DNA from 2 places in the Paenibacillus ottowii genome. Region 2 is predicted to be linked to the other one. Evidence: riboswitches for the same ligand, from Rfam matches in the RefSeq annotation. Region 2 holds a riboswitch; the other holds the start of a gene.

Region 1 (3,427 bases), 1.8 Mb from region 2:
TCAAGGACGCCATGCGGCTATGCCCAGCGTCCCCTGTGGAGCAAGCCTACCATGCGGCTATGGCCCAGTGCCCCCCTGTGGAGCAAGCTTACCATGCGGATATGCTGCTCCTGTATAGTAAAGACGCCATTGCGATTGTCACAGCAATCTTGGCAAGACGTTACGAAACCTCGATTCTAGAAGCTTGCAAGCACAGCGGGCAAGCGCCGAGCTCCCGAACGTTTTTTACAGGCTGACCGGACTTAATAATGTCCGGTCGTGCCTTTTGCACCACAAGGTATGATCGTATGATGCATTTTTGAGTAGCGCAGGAATGGATTTGAATCTGGAGAAACGGAGCGGTCGCCTTTGAAGTGGGATTCTTACATATAAATGTCTTACACAATCCGAAGAATCCCACGACAACAGCGATCGTAAGATCAAATCCAGCCCGTAGCGGGCTACTCAACCTAGCCCCATTCGATCACCCACACATAATAGAGAGGAAGTGGAGAGATATGAAGCTCGTACTTTTGTCTGGTGGTTCCGGTAAAAGATTATGGCCGTTATCCAACGATTCCCGTTCCAAACAATTTTTGAAGGTCCTGGAGAGCCCGGAAGGGATTTCGGAATCTATGGTGCAGCGGGTATGGAGACAATTGGGAGACAACGGATTATCCGAATCCTCGTTTATTGCGACAGGAAGAGCGCAGGTCGAAATGATCCAGAGTCAGGTCGGACCGAATACGCGCATTATTGTTGAGCCGGAACGCAGAGATACCTTTCCTGCGATTGCACTGACAGCGACTTATCTATATTCCATTGCAGGTGTTTCGCCTGATGAAATTATAGCTATATTGCCTGTAGATCCTTATGTAGAGGATGCTTTCTTTGCTTCCGTAGCCCAACTGGAACATACACTTCAGGAGAGTGAAGGAAAGCTTGCACTAATCGGGGTTGTCCCTTCCTATCCTTCAGAGAAATACGGTTATATTATTCCAAAAAACGATGCCATTCAAGGTAGCACAGGCTACCGTGAAGTGAGCCATTTTCAAGAGAAACCCGACCGGGAGCAGGCGGAACGTCTAATGGAACGCAATGCTTTATGGAACTGCGGGGTTTTTGCATTCAAATTAAGCTATTTGCTGGATATTTTGGCAGCCAAGGGCTTGCCGCTGAATTATGAAGAAATGCAAAAGCAATATGCTTCTTTGGAAAAAATCAGCTTTGACTACGAAGTAGTCGAGAAGGAAAAGGATATCGTCGTTCTTCCATACAATGGTTTTTGGAAGGATCTAGGAACCTGGAACACCCTCACAGAAGAGATGTCTCATCAGCAAGTGGGCAGAGGGGTAGTAACGGAGGATTGTGTTAATACGAGTCTTATTAATGAGTTGGACATTCCGGTGGCGATCATTGGAACGAATGATCTGATTGTAGCTGCTAGCCCAGATGGTATTCTTGTGACCAATAAGGCAGAAAGTCCACGCATCAAGGAAGTGCTCAAGGCTCATGATCAGCGTCCAATGTATGAAGAACGTCGTTGGGGGCAGTATCGGGTTGTAGACTATGTAAAGTATGACGAGGGTAATGAGGTTCTGACCAAACGAATCCGCGTACGCAAAGGTAAAAATATCAGCTACCAGCTTCACTTCAAACGGAGCGAAATCTGGACTATTATTAGCGGCGAAGCAGAAATTATTTTGAATGAGAAGCTGCACAAGGTGAAGGCTGGTGATGTCGTCCGCATCCCTGAAGGGACGAAGCATAGCATTTTAGCTGTGACCGATGTGGATTTGATTGAAGTGCAGACTGGCTCTGAGTTGGTTGAAGAGGATATTGTACGCTTTTGTATGAATTGGAATGAAATTTCTCGTCATCAATTTATCTGATAATTATTTTCGTAAAAACGTAAAAAAGAAAATTTGATGAAAATTTATGACCTAAACTGTCGAAATTGGGCGAAAACCTGTAAATTTATGAACATGACCTATTAAATTTTGGTAAAAAAAAGTCGATACTTAGGTTAAGAAGGAATCCAAACTCCTTCCAACGATAAACGCAGCCCTGTCGAAAGGCAGGTACGCAAAGCTAAAGGGCCTTCCCGTAAGGATGGCAGCCTAGCTACCGAAAGGAAGAGCAAAAGTGAGATTCAAATTTATTCCTCTGTATCGACTGATACGTCATGTGCTCCCCGTTGTTATGCTTTTTTCTTTGTTTCCCGTCGGTTTTGGTGGTTTTTTGTCTGTGGTAAATGCCGCTTCATTACAACCTGTTAATTCGGACGCTTCTACTCAGGCCCGTGAACTATACAATTATTTACTCAGCATCTCTGGAAAAAAAACAGTCACTGGTCAGCATGATTATTTGGAGAGCCCAGATGAACTAAGCAACAAGGTCCATAAAATCAGCCAGGCGTATGTGGGTCTGCACGGCTATGAGATGGGAGCCATCTCTGGTCAATCTGACACTATAGAAGCAGCACAACGTAAAAATGTCGTTGATAGCGCTATTCTTTGGAGCAGATCTGGCGGTATTGTGACGATGACTTTTCATGAAGCGCTGCCGGGTAGGCCGCTGACTTGGGCCAATGTGCAGGCAAAAGTAAGTCAGGCGGAGTTCAATAAATACGTAACGCCAGGCACTACGCAGTATAACCTCCTTATTGCCGATCTGGATAAGGTCGCTGTATCGTTAAAGCAGCTTCGTGATGCAGGGGTTCCGGTATTGTGGAGACCTTACCATGAAATGAATGGCGACTGGTTCTGGTGGGGAAACAAGAACAATTTCAATCAGCTATGGACTATCATGTACGACCGTTTTGTAAACACGCATCAATTGAACAACCTGCTGTGGGTGTGGAGTCCCAATGCTCCTAATTCTTACACTGTCCCGTATACTCCGAAATATCCGGGGGATGACAAAGTGGATATTTTGGCACTAGACATTTACAACAATGATTTTAAGCAAAGTCATTATGAAGGATTGCTCGGACTGGCACGGAATAAGCCGATTGCCATTGGGGAGCATGGTGAGATGCCTAGCTCTGAGGTGTTGCAGGCTCAGCCGAAATGGGTATATTCCATGACGTGGGGCAACATGTTGACCGAGAATAACACAACCAATCAAATACAGGATTATATGAACGATCCAAGGAGTTTGACACGGGATGATGTGAAAAAAGGGCTGGCAGCAATGCAACTACCTGGGACAGACATACCGACCTTACCGGGTGAGGGACAAAGCGAGCCTATCCCTGCTCCCCCAGTAGTGGTCGTACCCCCAGCTCCGACTCCTCCTTCCGTGCCTGATGTGGTATATGTGAACGGGCTGCGGGGCGAATATTTCAACAATATGAATTTGAGCGGCAATCCTGTTTTGATTCGTACAGACAGCAAGCTGGATTACAACTGGCGCGCTGTTGCTGCTGATCCAAAGGTAAATGCCG
Region 2 (3,427 bases):
GTTTCATTACATCCGTAGTACCATCATATCATTGCCTGTACAGATACCAAAGGTTACTGTACTCTCTTGTCAACAAATTGCATGATATTTAAAATTTGCACATTAGCTTAAATTGAGTTCGCATAACCACACTTATCCATACATTTTCGTGAATAATATCTCCACAATAAAAATACAACTATTTTCTAACAAAATGAGCCCTTTGAATCATTTTGTCGAAATATGGTCCCATTTTCCTGAAACCGAAAGGATATATACCTCAAAAAGTGGAATTGCAAGACTATGATATATTCATTGAGGAAACTATTTTTCCCAACTTTATCCTTCATTTCTTTAAGTTAAGAAATGAATTCCAGAAGGTCCCTGTCCTTTTCAAACAGGTGCTTTCTGGTTAATTCTGTTATATATTGTATAGCCTCAAATCGATACATGAATATACTTTAATGTGATAAAATAACCTTTGTAAATGGGAACTCCGGTTCTAAAAGGATATTCGTGAAACAAACTACAATTGTCTTACTAAAATTGTTCTTTTGTAAAGGAATTGGATATGACAACAAACCAAAAAAATGCCCAGTATGTCTTGAGCGAAGATCCAGTTGCAATTATATGTACACCCTCTGCTTTCGCTAAAAAATCCCTCTTTTATATACAGGAAATAGGCTATTTCAAAACAGATGCTTATGTAATGGAACGGCAAAAGCTTACCTCTTTTTTGCTCCTTTTTACCCTGTCCGGAAGAGGGGAACTGCAATACCGGGGCAAGGATTATATATTGAAACCTCATGATATGCTTTTTATTAATTGCGAAGAATATGTACAATACAAAGCTTCCTGTCAGAAGACATGGGAGTTTATTAGCGTGAACCTTAATGGCAATCTTATTGACCATTTCTACGAACAGTTCGATAAGCACAATAAGCCTGTAATTTCACTACAGGATTCAAGTGTAGTATTGGACAAGCTTCGCACCTTGTTACATGTGCAGCCAGAAAGAAGCTTATCTTCTGAACTGCTCTCATCCAAAATAATCGTTGAGTTATTAACGATTATTTTACAGCACCCTTACACCAATCCCAATGCAAATTCAGATGGGACTGCAGAGGTGCGCAAGGTAAAGCAATATCTGGACCAATCCTATTGTGAACGGATCACGCTGGATTCGCTAGCAGACATGTTTGGTCTAAACAAGTTCAACTTGGCTAAAAACTTTAAAAAACAGATTGGCTTTTCCCCTATTGAGTATCTTATTAATGTTCGTATCACGGCTGCTCAAGGCTGGCTTAAAACTAGTGATGTAGCTATTGTGGATATTGCACAGTATGTAGGCATTCCCAACACAAGTCATTTTATCAATCTGTTCAAAGAGCATATTGGAGAAACGCCTCATTCCTATCGCAAAAAATGGGGAAACCGAATAAAATAGGTCTTATGTATAATCTGCAAGCTTGTTTTGTCGATAAATAGCGAAAATTTGAGATTTAAACTTGCCTAATAGAGTACCTAACTGATAGAATAATAGTACAAGCTATTCAGGATAAATGGCAAACTTGTCGAAAGGCAAGGACGCAAAGCTACAGGGCCTTCTGTATGATGGCAGCCAGCTACCGGTTGAAGTGGCTTTTTGTCGTGCTTATTTTTCCCGAAAACTTTATACGAAATGGCAAACCTGTCGAAAGGCAGGGACGCAAAGCTATAGGGCCTTCTATTGATGATGGCAGCCTGGCCACCGAAAGGAAGTTTTTTATGGGGAAAATGATATTTTCCACACTTCTCCTATTTTTTATGCTGTCCGCAATTCTTTTAAATTCGACAATTTACGCTGCTGATCGTGTTGCATGGTTGGACCAAAACAATGTAAATCATGGGACAGTCAGTGTGCGTTACCCCGTTAAACCTAACGTTAAAACCAAAATTTTGGTTGCCAAAGATGCGCAAAAATACTCTTATAATCTAACACCCGGAAAATCCGAAGAAGTATTTCCTCTCCAGATGGGTAATGGGAACTATAGTATCAGTATTTTGGAACAGCTGAGTGGTAATCAATACAAAGTAATAGGACAAGATACGATCGAGTTAAATTTAAACGATAGCAAAGCGGTATACCTCAATTCCGTTCAAAATATCAACTGGAGCGGTACGAATCAAGCGATTCAAAAAGCCCGGGAATTAACTCAAGGTGCAACAACAGATCGCGAAAAGCTGCAAAAAATCTATGACTACGTAATTAGTCATATCAAGTATGACTCTAATCAGGCCTTTGCCTTAACGACTGACTATCTGCCGCAAATTGATCGTACGTTGAACTCTCAAAAAGATATTTGTTATGGTTATGCTTCACTGATGGCTGCTATGTTGCGAAGTGTAGATGTACCAACCAAGCTGGTTATGGGCAAATCCTCCTACGTGGACACTTACCATGCCTGGAATGAGGTCTACATCGACAATCAGTGGGTGGTCGTAGACACTACAGTAGATGCAGCACTGTACATGGGTAAACAAAAATTCGAAATGATCAAAGATCCCTCCAAATACATTAAAACAAAGCAATATTAATATCAATGTTTTTAATTCATATTTTAAAAAAATAAGAAATAGAACTATATTTCCTGAAGAGCCTTGATCACATGATCAAGGCTCTTTTTCGATCCTTGTTGAGAAATTGTTGAGATGTGGCATGTATTCTAGTCCAGAAAGACAATGAGATCTCTAACCATGATCCTAATTTCAAGACAAAAGGAGGAGTTTCACACCCGAATATGAATTTTCACAAATTTTCACTAAGTATTAATGCGGCTAACATAGCATCATATGAATGAATGATGAATATATAAATACAGTTCTCTCGCCCTCGAAGGAATAACCACTAGCCGTTAAATAAGAGTATTTTAAGAATAGGAGATTTGTTTACCGTATGAGAAAAAAATGGAATGCAGCAACGGTTGCGTTATTGCTCTTTTTGCAGTGCTTGTTCAGCACCACACAAGTCTATGCACAAAATCCCGACTCTACTCTGCCAGTGGCCCCAGGAACCGATCCGGTTCAGAGTGTGACTAGCGATGTTTATCCAATGCCCTCAGAGCCAATTAACATCCCACCTGCTGTCCCGGCTCCAGTCCCTGAACCAACTGCGGGCTCAACTTCTGAAGTTAGGGCAACTCAGGAAAGTATTTTAACCAAGCTAACCCTTACAGATTCTACAGGAACTGTTATTGATGCAGTGTATAACCCCGATAGCCGTATTGATATTGGTTCCGCCATCCATTTAGGCTATGAATGGGAACTGCCGAACCATGCGTATAAAGCTGGAGACACCTTTACCTTTCAATTACCCGAACAATTTCAAATTTATACAGATATTACGTCTCCTTTGACGAATACAGATGGAGAAGTAGGCCATTTTACCGTAGACCGACAAGGTAAAGTG

Evidence for each region. A riboswitch is a leader RNA that binds a small molecule or an ion and turns the genes downstream of it on or off. The one in region 2 is predicted to bind cyclic di-GMP.
Region 1: linked by a shared signal. The riboswitch ahead of ACQQ6X_RS10990 (glycosyl hydrolase) and the one ahead of ACQQ6X_RS02055 (transglutaminase-like domain-containing protein) in region 2 are both predicted to bind cyclic di-GMP.

What each region holds. Positions count from the first base shown of each region.
Region 1 covers NZ_CP191577.1:2,291,103-2,294,529, reverse strand. Annotated here, with positions in the region: gene ACQQ6X_RS11000 (hypothetical protein) at 1-236, shown strand, start outside; gene ACQQ6X_RS10995 (sugar phosphate nucleotidyltransferase) at 498-1,871, shown strand; cyclic di-GMP riboswitch class I at 2,030-2,111, shown strand; gene ACQQ6X_RS10990 (glycosyl hydrolase) at 2,125-3,427, shown strand, end outside.
Region 2 covers NZ_CP191577.1:455,445-458,871, reverse strand. Annotated here, with positions in the region: gene ACQQ6X_RS02060 (AraC family transcriptional regulator) at 551-1,426, shown strand; cyclic di-GMP riboswitch class I at 1,534-1,612, shown strand; cyclic di-GMP riboswitch class I at 1,653-1,734, shown strand; gene ACQQ6X_RS02055 (transglutaminase-like domain-containing protein) at 1,786-2,556, shown strand; gene ACQQ6X_RS02050 (collagen binding domain-containing protein) at 2,915-3,427, shown strand, end outside.